DNA from 3 places in the Kribbella sp. NPDC056345 genome. Region 1 is predicted to be linked to each of the others. Evidence: riboswitches for the same ligand, from Rfam matches in the RefSeq annotation. Region 1 holds a riboswitch; each other region holds the start of a gene.
What was found. A riboswitch is a leader RNA that binds a small molecule or an ion and turns the genes downstream of it on or off. The one in region 1 is predicted to bind thiamine pyrophosphate.
Positions count from the first base shown of each region.

Region 1 (3,277 bases):
ACGCGCTCGGCCAGCTCCTGATCCTTCTGGTCGGCGCTGCGGCGATCGTGCTGTGGGCGAGAGACGTGCTGGCTCGCCGCAAGGCCGCCCGCCAGCCGGAGGCTATCGAGATCGTCGGCGGTGTGCTGGTCGTCGCCTCGCTGGTCCCCCTGTTCATTTGGGTGGGGATGGTGCTGTCGACCGGCCTCGGAGCTGTCGACGCCACGCTGGAGCGGCTGCCGACGGCGTACGCGTGGGGTGGGTTCGGTCTGCTCATCCTCGCGGCCGGGCTGTTCCTCGGCTACCGCGAGCTCAAGCCGGACCTCGACACCGTGGTTCGGGCCGCACCCGGCCGACCGCCCTGGGAGTGAGCGCACCCGTAGTCCTGGTCCCGGGCCTCGGCCTCGGGCCGGAGTCGTACGCACCGACAGTCGAGCACCTCTCGATGCCGTACCGAGTCGTCACACTTCCCGGATACGGCGAACCTGCTGACCACCGCGATGACCTGCACCCGGAGGCCCTCGCCGCACGCCTGGAGCAGAAGGTCCGGGAGCGCTCGGTCCTCGTCGGGCACTCGGCCGGCGCTCAGATCGTGGTGGAGCTGGCGGCCGCCCACCCAGAGCTGGTGCACGCGCTGGTCCTGATCGCGCCGAGCGGTGACGTGAAGTCCGCGAGCTGGCTCGACCTGGGGATGCGATGGCTGGAATCGGCAGCACCGGAGTCCCCGCGGCTGATCCCGGTCCTGGCACCGCAATACGCCCGTACGACGTTCTCTACGATCGCCCGAGCGGCTGCCGCCTGCCGCCGGCACGACCTGGCCGGTGTGATCACCAGAGTCCAGGCGCCGGTCGTGATCATCCGCTGCCGCCATGACCATCTGTCATCAGCCGACTGGGCCGACCGCCTCGCCGGGCTGAGCCACGGTGAGTCACGGACGCTGTCCACCGGGTCACACATGCCGGTGCTGACCAACGGCCCGGAGGTGGCCGCGCTCATCCATCGAGCAGCCGCCGAGCGGCCCACCGATTGAAGCGTTATCGTTGACGCGGTAGCAAACCTCTGCGGGAGCTCGCACCGACATGCGGGCTGAGAGGGCGACTAGACCATCCGGGTCGCCGACCGCCTGAACCTGACCGGGTAATGCCGGCGTAGGGATAAGCGATGACAGACACTGCAATTCGTCCTGCCAACAACGAAGCTCCGCTCGTCCTCACCACGGATGCGCCCAGGACGCTCGGGTTCTTCGACCAGTTCACGCTGTGGGGCAACCTCGGCATCTCGTTGTTCGGCCCGGTGACCGGTGCGCTGGTCGCGGCGTACACGGGGTCGTTGTGGCAAGGCCTGCTCGCGGTGGTCGTCGGCTGCGGGATCGGCGCGCTCGTCCTCGGTGGCGCGGCCGTCTTCGGCTCGCATACCGGTGCGCCGGCCATGGCCTGTCTGCGCGGCATCTTCGGCCGCCGCGGGTCGATGGCGCCGACCGTGCTGAACATCGCGCAGAACATCGGTTGGGCGACGATGGAGATCATCGTGATCTCGCAGGCCGCGGTCGCGGTGACGAGTGAGCGCTGGCGCTGGTTGTTCGTCGTACTGGCCGGCATCATCGCCACCACGATGGCCGTCCGGCCGCTGGGCAGCGTGAAGGTCCTGCGGAAGTTCATGGTCTGGCTGGTATTGATTGCCTCGGTCTACCTTTTCGTCCAGGTGCTCAGCAAGCCGGTGCAGGCGCTGCCGCAGGACGGCGTGTTCGGCTTCTGGCCCGGTGTCGATCTGGCTGCCGCGGGTGTCGTCTCCTTCGCGCCGCTGGCCGCGGACTACACCCGGCACTCACGCAGCAACAAGGCCGCCTTCGCCGGTTCGTCGCTCGGCTACGGCCTGGCCGCGATCCTGTACTACGCCTTGGGCGTGTTCGCGGTCGCGACTCTGCAGACCGACAGCGAAGGCGTGATCACCGCGCTCGTCACCCTGCCGGCCGGTGCGATCGCGTTGTTCGTGCTGCTGGTGGACGAGGTCGACGAGGCCTACGCGAACGTCTACTCGACCACGATGGCTGCCCACAACCTGATCGGTCACGTCGATCGGCGCTGGATCTCGATCGGGATCGGCGTCCTCGCGACCGGCCTCGCGCTGATGGTTGACCTGGGCAACTACACCCAGTTCCTCTACCTGATCGGCTCCGTCTTCATCCCGCTGTTCGCGGTCGCGATCGCCGACTTCTTCCTGGTGAGCAAGATGAACTGGGACGTGTCCAGTACGGCGAAGTTCCGCTGGCAGCCCGCGGTCGCGTGGCTGATCGGCTTCGTCGCCTACCAGCTCGTCAACCCGGGCACGGTCGCCGGCTGGTCGGATTTCTGGGTCGATGTCCAGGGCAAGCTCTTCGGCGGAAACGCGGTACCGGGGTGGCTCGGCGCGACGTACACCAGCATCATCGTCTCGATGGTCGCCGCCGTGGTTCTCGGCCGCATCGGGCGTAAGGAAACGGTCGCGGCCGGATCGTGACCCGCGGACCGGTGGACAACTGACCGGCGGCACGCGGGATACTTGCGCCCATGCTCAACTCCGCACTGCGTAGCCGGGCCGAATACGCCGAACTCGGCGTCGACGGTCTGGCCGCGCGGACTTCGCCCGAGCGGGACGCAGACATCGTCAAGGCCGTCGAGGAACTACTGGACGGCCGGGACTCGGTTCTCGATCTGTGCTGTGGCTACGGCCGGATCTCGCTCCCGCTGCGGCGGGCCGGGAAGACCGTGCGCGCCCTCGACATCTCACCGAACCTGGTCGAGGCCGGCCGCGCCCGGGCCGCGGAGGAGGAGCTGGCGATCGACTGGGCGATCGGTTCGATGACCGATCTGCCGTACGCATGGGATTCCTTCGACGCGGTGATCTGCCTGTGGACCGCGTTCCACGAACTGTTCGCCGAGGACGAGCAGATCTCCACGATCTGCGAGATCTCCCGGGTGCTGAAGCCGGGCGGGATCGCGATCATCGAGGGTCCGTCCTGGGGACCGGCCACGGCCGGCGAGATCGCGCTGGGGATGCGGCAGGGACCGGAACACCGGATCGTCACCACCGAGCACGCCGACGGGCTGAGCAGCGTGCACTACATCCACGACGAAATCAGCTACGGCCGCCTCTGCACCGCCGCGGGGATCGACAACTACAAGGTCTACAAGCGTGAGTGGGGCGGCCGCCGCCGGTTGATCCTCGAGATCCACGCCTGAAACGCCGGACCCCGAAAGAATAGGAGCAGATCCCCACTCCACATTGGGGACCTGCTCCTGATTGGTTCAACTGTAAAGAC
Region 1 covers NZ_JBHJQQ010000012.1:99,112-102,388, reverse strand. Annotated here, with positions in the region: gene ACFCV3_RS33485 (hypothetical protein) at 1-350, shown strand, start outside; gene ACFCV3_RS33480 (alpha/beta fold hydrolase) at 347-1,009, shown strand; TPP riboswitch at 1,031-1,153, shown strand; gene ACFCV3_RS33475 (purine-cytosine permease family protein) at 1,141-2,475, shown strand; gene ACFCV3_RS33470 (class I SAM-dependent methyltransferase) at 2,526-3,197, shown strand.

Region 2 (3,277 bases), on a different contig from region 1:
CGCGGCCGGTATGGCGATTGCCCTCGGCACGTACCTGGGCGGCTGGCGGATCATCCGCACGATGGGCAAGGGGCTGACCGAGATCGAGTCGCCGCAGGGCTTTGCCGCGGAGACCAGTTCGACCGCAGTGCTGCTGGCTTCGTCGCACCTGGGCTTCCCGCTCTCCACCACGCAGGTCTGCTCCGGCAGCATCCTGGGCGCCGGACTGGGCAAGCGGCTGGCTGAGGTGCGCTGGACGGTGGCCGGCCGGATGGCACTGGCCTGGCTGTTCACACTGCCCGCCGCTGCGATCGTCGGCGCGCTGTCCGGCCGCGTGGCGAACTCCGGCAACCTCGGGGTCGCGCTGATCGCCGTACTGGCTCTGGTTGCTGGTGGTGGCCTGTACGCCGCCTCCCGGCGCAAGCCGGTCAACTCGGCCAACGTGAACGAGTACCCGAGCACCCCGGCCGCCTCCTCGGCGACCGCGGCGGTCTGAGAGGAGCAGGGCGATGCACATCGACTGGGCCGGACTCGGCGAAGTAGCGCTGGTCAGCCTGCTCTTCGGGGTAGGGCTGGCGGTGGTGTTCGCCTTCGGAGTGACCGCTATGGGACGGCGTGCGGTGGCGCTCGACGAGAAACGGCCGCCTGCGATGCTGGACACCGCAGTGGCGTCGCTGTGCTTCGCAGCATGCCTAGCTGCGGTGCTGTACGGCCTCTACTTGATCATTCCGCAGTTCCACTAGCGGTTCCACCTACGCACTGCCTTGGCGACGTCCTTGGTGCGCACCGCGTCGAGGTTCTCTTCCCAGGCGGTGAAGAGGCGATCGCCCAGCTCAGCTGCGTCCAGACCGGCTTGGGGGCGGACAGCCACGGCCCAGGTCGCTGCCGCCGCGTGACCCTGCTGGTGGAGCAGGTGGTTGACGGTCGCCTGGATACGGCGCTGGTTCTCACCTGTCAGGCCGCGGCCGGCCCAGTCCTGCAGGATGGCCGCGTCGTCGGCGGTCATCTGGGCCAGGTAGGTCAGCGGACCACGCCAGTAGCCGCGGTGACCGATGCTGTCCAGCACCTCCAGCGGGAACCAGCCGTTCGCGCAGCGCCGCCCGTTGACCGCGGCCTCGACCTCGCGCGTCCGCTCGGCGTCCAGGTCCTGCGTGGACCAGCCGATGAAGTAGGCACCCGCGTCCGGGAGGTGCTCCGCCACGTGCGGCGCGACCTGCAGCGTCCCGGGTTCGAACAGGCGCAGTTCTTCCGGTGAATCGAACACAAACCTTCCCCCGCCCAACACAGGGACCCCCGAGGTTCCTGTCATGTCAGCAACAAGTGCCCTTCGTACCGTCGCAGACCGCCGAGGTCAAGGCCTTGTCCGGGGTAAGGCGGCGTTATTGACGCGGTTCTTGCCGACGCTCCGCCCGGCGGGCCAGCTCCTCACGATCCATCCGGTCGGCCTCTTCGGGCGTGGGCGCGGAGCCGCCGTACGAGGCCGGCAACCACCAGGCACCGGGCGGTTGCTCCGGGTAGGCACGGATGGTGTCGTCGAGCATCTCGGCCATCGTCGAGCGCAGTACGGCGGTCGCCGCGACCGGGTCGTCGTCCGTGCTCACGGTCATCGGCGTACCGACCGTGATCGCGATCGTGCGGTGCCGGGAGAAGTCCTTCGGGTGATCCTTGGTGAACATCCGCTGGGTGCCCCACAGGATCAGCGGAATCACCGGTACGCCGGCCTCCGCGGCCATCCGGACCGTGCCGGACTTGAACTCCTTGAGCTCGAACGACCGGCTGATCGTCGCCTCCGGGAACACGCCGACCACCTCACCGGCGCGCAGCAGCCGCAGGGCTTGCTCGTACGACGCCGCGCCGGCACCGCGGTCCACCGGGACGTGGTGCATCCCACGCATCAGCGGACCGGACCAGCGGTTGCGGAACAGGACTTCCTTGGCCATGAACCGGACCAGCCGCTTGCTCGGCAGAGCGCCGTACCCGCCGAGAACGAAGTCGACGTAGCTGATGTGGTTCAGCGCAATCACGGCACCGCCGGTCCGGGGCACGTTCTCGGTCCCGGAGAGCTGGAAGTTCACATCCAGCACCTTGAACGCCGTACGGGCGATTCCGACCACCGGCGGATACACAAAGTCGCGCATCGTCGGAACTCTACTAAGGTATTGCCGATAACTGGAGATCGCGGGAGCTCGCACCGTAGTGGGCTGAGAGGGCGGCTGGAGGAATCCGGCGCCGCCGACCGCCGAACCTGTCCGGGTAATTCCGGCGTAGGGAGCACATCAAGTGACAACCATCGGCACCGTACGACCGACTGTCACCACCGGCCCGATCTCGGGCTCCGAGAAGATCTATCGCGGCGAGCTGGGTGTCCCGGCGCGTCGTGTCCACCTCACCAACGGCGAGCACTTCGACCTGTACGACACGTCCGGGCCGTACACGGACGCGACCGCGCAGATCGACGTACAGGCCGGTCTGCCCGCGCTCCGGCGCGAGTGGATCGCCGGCCGGGCGAACCTGACCCAGCTCGCGCATGCGCGAGCCGGCACCATCACCGAGGAGATGCGGTACGTCGCGCTGCGGGAGAACATGGATCCGGAGTTCGTCCGGTCCGAGGTGGCCCGCGGCCGGGCCGTCATCCCGGTCAACCGCCGGCATCCGGAGAGCGAGCCGACCATCATCGGCAAGAAGTTCCTGGTGAAGGTGAACGCGAACATCGGCAACTCCGCCGTCAGCAGCTCGATCGAGGACGAGGTCGAGAAGCTCGTCTGGGCCACCCGCTGGGGCGCGGACACCGTGATGGATCTGTCCACCGGCAAGAACATCCACGAGACCCGCGAGTGGATCCTGCGGAATTCGCCGGTTCCGATTGGGACGGTCCCGCTCTACCAGGCGCTGGAGAAGGTGAAGGGCGACCCGGCCGCACTGAACTGGGAGGTCTACCGCGAGACGGTGATCGAGCAGTGCGAGCAGGGCGTCGACTACATGACCGTGCACGCCGGCGTACTGCTGCGGTACGTGCCGCTGACCGCGCGGCGGATCACCGGCATCGTCTCGCGCGGTGGGTCGATCATGGCCGCGTGGTGCCTCGCGCATCACCAGGAGTCCTTCCTGTACACGCATTTCGCCGAGCTGTGCGAGATCCTGCGTGAGTACGACGTGACGTTCTCGCTCGGTGACGGACTTCGCCCGGGATGTATCGCGGATGCGAACGACGACGCCCAGTTCGCCGAGCTGCGCACGCTGGGGGAGCTCACCAAGATCGCCTGGGAGCACGACGTACAGGTGATGATCGAGGGCCCGG
Region 2 covers NZ_JBHJQQ010000002.1:693,503-696,779, forward strand. Annotated here, with positions in the region: gene ACFCV3_RS08990 (anion permease) at 1-475, shown strand, start outside; gene ACFCV3_RS08995 (hypothetical protein) at 489-722, shown strand; gene ACFCV3_RS09000 (hypothetical protein) at 719-1,243, opposite strand; gene ACFCV3_RS09005 (lysophospholipid acyltransferase family protein) at 1,359-2,117, opposite strand; TPP riboswitch at 2,148-2,267, shown strand; gene thiC (phosphomethylpyrimidine synthase ThiC) at 2,260-3,277, shown strand, end outside.
Region 2: another riboswitch for thiamine pyrophosphate. It lies ahead of thiC (phosphomethylpyrimidine synthase ThiC); the one in region 1 lies ahead of ACFCV3_RS33475 (purine-cytosine permease family protein).

Region 3 (3,277 bases), on a different contig from region 1:
GTCGGCGTCGTCACGCTCCCCGCCGGCGACGCCTACGCGGTCGCCGTCTTCACCCTCACCGCCCGCGCCGACTGGCGCCAGCCGCGCGCCGACGCCACCATCGGCCTCGCCGCGCAACTGGCCGTCAACCTGCTCAGATAACGGCGTACGCCTCGATCTCGATCAGAGCATCGGGACGGAACAGCGCCACCACCTGTACGGCGGTGCTGGCCGGCGGATTGGCCGTGTCGACGTACTCATCCCGAACCGTCCGCAAAGCAGGCAGCCCGCCCAGATCGGTCAGGTAGTAGTTCAGCTTCACAACATTCGCCCACGTAGCCCCAGCAGCCTTGAGAGCTGCATCCAGATTGGCAAACACCTGCCGTGTCTGGGCTTCGGCATCACCCTCGCCAACAATGTTGCCCTCAGCATCGAGTGCGACCTGACCGGCGATCGCGACCCACTGCCCAGGACCGGTCACCACATGGCTGTAACCGTTCCCCGGCGCAACCCCCTCCGGACGCGGATACTCCAACTTGCTCATCCATCCTCCATCGAACGGTGATCTCGGACCGGGAGCATAGGCCGGGCGCAGGGCGACGTCCGCTCAATTTCGCCTGGGACCGAAGACCAGGCTGGACTACTCGCGACAACGGCTAGAACGTCGGCAGTCCGGTTGTGGGTGAGGATGCCTGTGCGGAGTGCCAGCGGCGCGGGACTCGGCCGGCCAGCAGGGCGTTGCGGCCGGCGGTGACGGCGTCGCGCATGGCGGCTGCCATTAGCGCTGGTTTCTCCGCGCGGGTGACCGGGGTTGCCAGCATCACCGCGGCGCAGCCGAGCTCCATCGCGAGCGCGGCGTCGCTCGCTGTACCGAGGCCGGCGTCGACGATGACCGGGACGTTCGCACCCTCGACGATCAGGGAGATGTTGTGCGGGTTGCGGATGCCGAGGGCCGAGCCGATCGGCGCGGCCAATGGCATCACGGCCGCGCAGCCCGCCTGCTCGAGACGGCGAGCCAGGATCGGGTCGTCGTTGGTATAGGGGAGCACGGTGAAGCCGTCGGCGACCAGGATGTCCACGGCGTCGAGGAGCTCGACCGGATCGGGGAGCAGCAGGTGGTCGTCGGCAACCACCTCGACCTTGATCAGGTCGGTCCCCAGTGCCTCGCGGGCCAGCCGGGCGGTCAGCACGGCCTCGGCCGCGGTGTGACAGCCGGCAGTGTTCGGCAGGATCTCGATCCCGTGCCGCTTCAGGACGTCGAGCACCGAGCCCTCGTGCCCGGTCCCCAGCCGGCGCATCGCGACCGTGGTCAACTGGGTGCCGGAGGCAATCAATGCCTCTTCCATCACTTCCAGGTTGGCCGAACCGCCGGTACCCATGATGAGCCGCGACGAGTACGTGCGGCCGCCCAGCTCGAAGGGGTCGTCCATGTCAGCCTCCCTGGACCGCGCCGACGATCTCGACCCGGTCACCTGCCGTCAGGATCGTGGCGGCCCACTCGTCGCGGGTCAGCACGCTCTGGTTCACCGCGACTGCGATCCCGGTCTGCCGATCCGACATCTCCCGGACCAGCTCCGCGACCGACATCCCCGGTCCGCTGCTGGTCGCCGTACCGTTCACCCACACCGCGTGCTCATGCGGTGACTCGTCGTACGTCATGAGGTCCTCCCTACGCCGGAATTACCCGATTCAGGTTCAGCGGTCGGCGACGCCTGCTCTGTCGCCCTCTCAGCCCACTCCGGTGCGAGCTCCCGCGGTGCTATCGACTTTAGTTCCCCGTCAGCAATTGGGCCAATTCTGTCGGCCTGTAGAGCACATGCTTACCGGCTCGCTGGGGCTCGACCAGGCCGGTACGGCGGAGCAGTTGCAGGTGCTGGCTGACTGCTGACGGGGTGACCTGGAGCTCGGCGGCCACGTCGGTCGTGGTGCGCGGGTGCGTGAGGAGCTGCAGGATGCGGGCGCGCGCCGTACCGATGAGGTGGGCCAGGTCCTGTGGCGTGGGTGGGGCGACGACGGTCCACAGGTTGGCCTGGCCGCGGGGTGGGTAGCCGAGGAACGGTTCGGCGCCGGGGTCGTACGGGATCACGGCGTGCGGGCCGAACAGGGTCGGCTGCAGGACGAGACCGCGGCCGTCGACCTTCTCCACGCGACTGATTTCGCTCACCTTGTCGACCTTCAAGAGGCCTTGGCTATAAGAGATCGCCGGGCCGAGTTCGTTGAGCATCGCCCCGGTGCCTTGCTGGGTGAGCACATGACCGCGGTACGTGATGTCGGCGGAGAGGATCGTCCGCATGCGATTCCAGTACGGCGCCATGACCGTCTGCCAGTAGTCGTCGAGTGCTGTGGTGACTCGGGCCGGCGTGAGACCTTCGGGCAGCTCGCCGTTGACCGCTGTGAGCTGTCTGGTGAAGGTCTCTTGATCGACTGCCGCTATCAGCGCGAGCTCGTCGGCGAACTGGGTGAGCGGGGAGGTCGGCCGCGGTGTGAGGTAGTCGGGGCTGCCCATGGTGTCGTTGACGAGGTGGCTGAGGACGGTCCAGTCCAGGTCTGCGAGGAGGGGCTGGACGGCACGGATCCACGGCAGCTGCAGCGGGAACCGGCCGGGATCGCGCAGGGCCCGCAGTGAGAGCACTGTCTCGCACGCGGGTGACAGGGCGAACCGGACCTCCTCCAGATCCCGGGACGTCAGTTCGTAGGTCAGCACTCGTTCATTACATCCCGCGGTAGCCCGGACCGCCTCGTTGGGTTGTGTGGTTCTCGGGCCTGTCGTGTCGCGCGATCGGGCCGGTGTCGTCGTCGAGGACCTTGCCGGTGGCCCAGGCGTCGTCGGTGATCGCGTTGCGCGGTACCGCCAGGGCTAGCTTGAAGTCCTGGTCCGGCTGGGCAGTCGTGTTGCCACGGATCTGAACCGCGACGGTCTTGCGGGTCTCGCCGGGTGCGAAGGTGATCGTGGTCCTCAGCGGGAGGACGATCTCGGGGTCCGCTGTGAAGCCGGCTGTCTCGGCGTGAACAGTGATCTGCTGATGGCTCGGCCTGTTGAGGGTGACCGTGAAGTTGACCTCGGTCGTGTTGTTGCCCTCGGCAATTGGTGCGGCATCGGCGACCGAGATCCGGGGAAGGTGGTTGATGGTGGTGCGGCCGCGGGACGGCGTGCTGAGGGCGAGGTCGGAGATGAAGATCCGGCCCTCGGTGGTGCGGTCGGTGCGGAGTTCTACTGCCTTGAGATCCGTTGTTTTCAAGGGGATTCGCACTGTTCTCAGTAGCGTTTTCGGTTGGCCGTCTTCGGGTTTGCCGGGGA
Region 3 covers NZ_JBHJQQ010000002.1:573,342-576,618, forward strand. Annotated here, with positions in the region: gene ACFCV3_RS08390 (serine hydrolase) at 1-141, shown strand, start outside; gene ACFCV3_RS08395 (RidA family protein) at 134-523, opposite strand; gene ACFCV3_RS08400 (thiazole synthase) at 636-1,409, opposite strand; gene thiS (sulfur carrier protein ThiS) at 1,411-1,638, opposite strand; TPP riboswitch at 1,629-1,744, opposite strand; gene ACFCV3_RS08410 (DUF5937 family protein) at 1,748-2,683, opposite strand; gene ACFCV3_RS08415 (hypothetical protein) at 2,691-3,277, opposite strand, start outside.
Region 3: another riboswitch for thiamine pyrophosphate. It lies ahead of thiS (sulfur carrier protein ThiS); the one in region 1 lies ahead of ACFCV3_RS33475 (purine-cytosine permease family protein).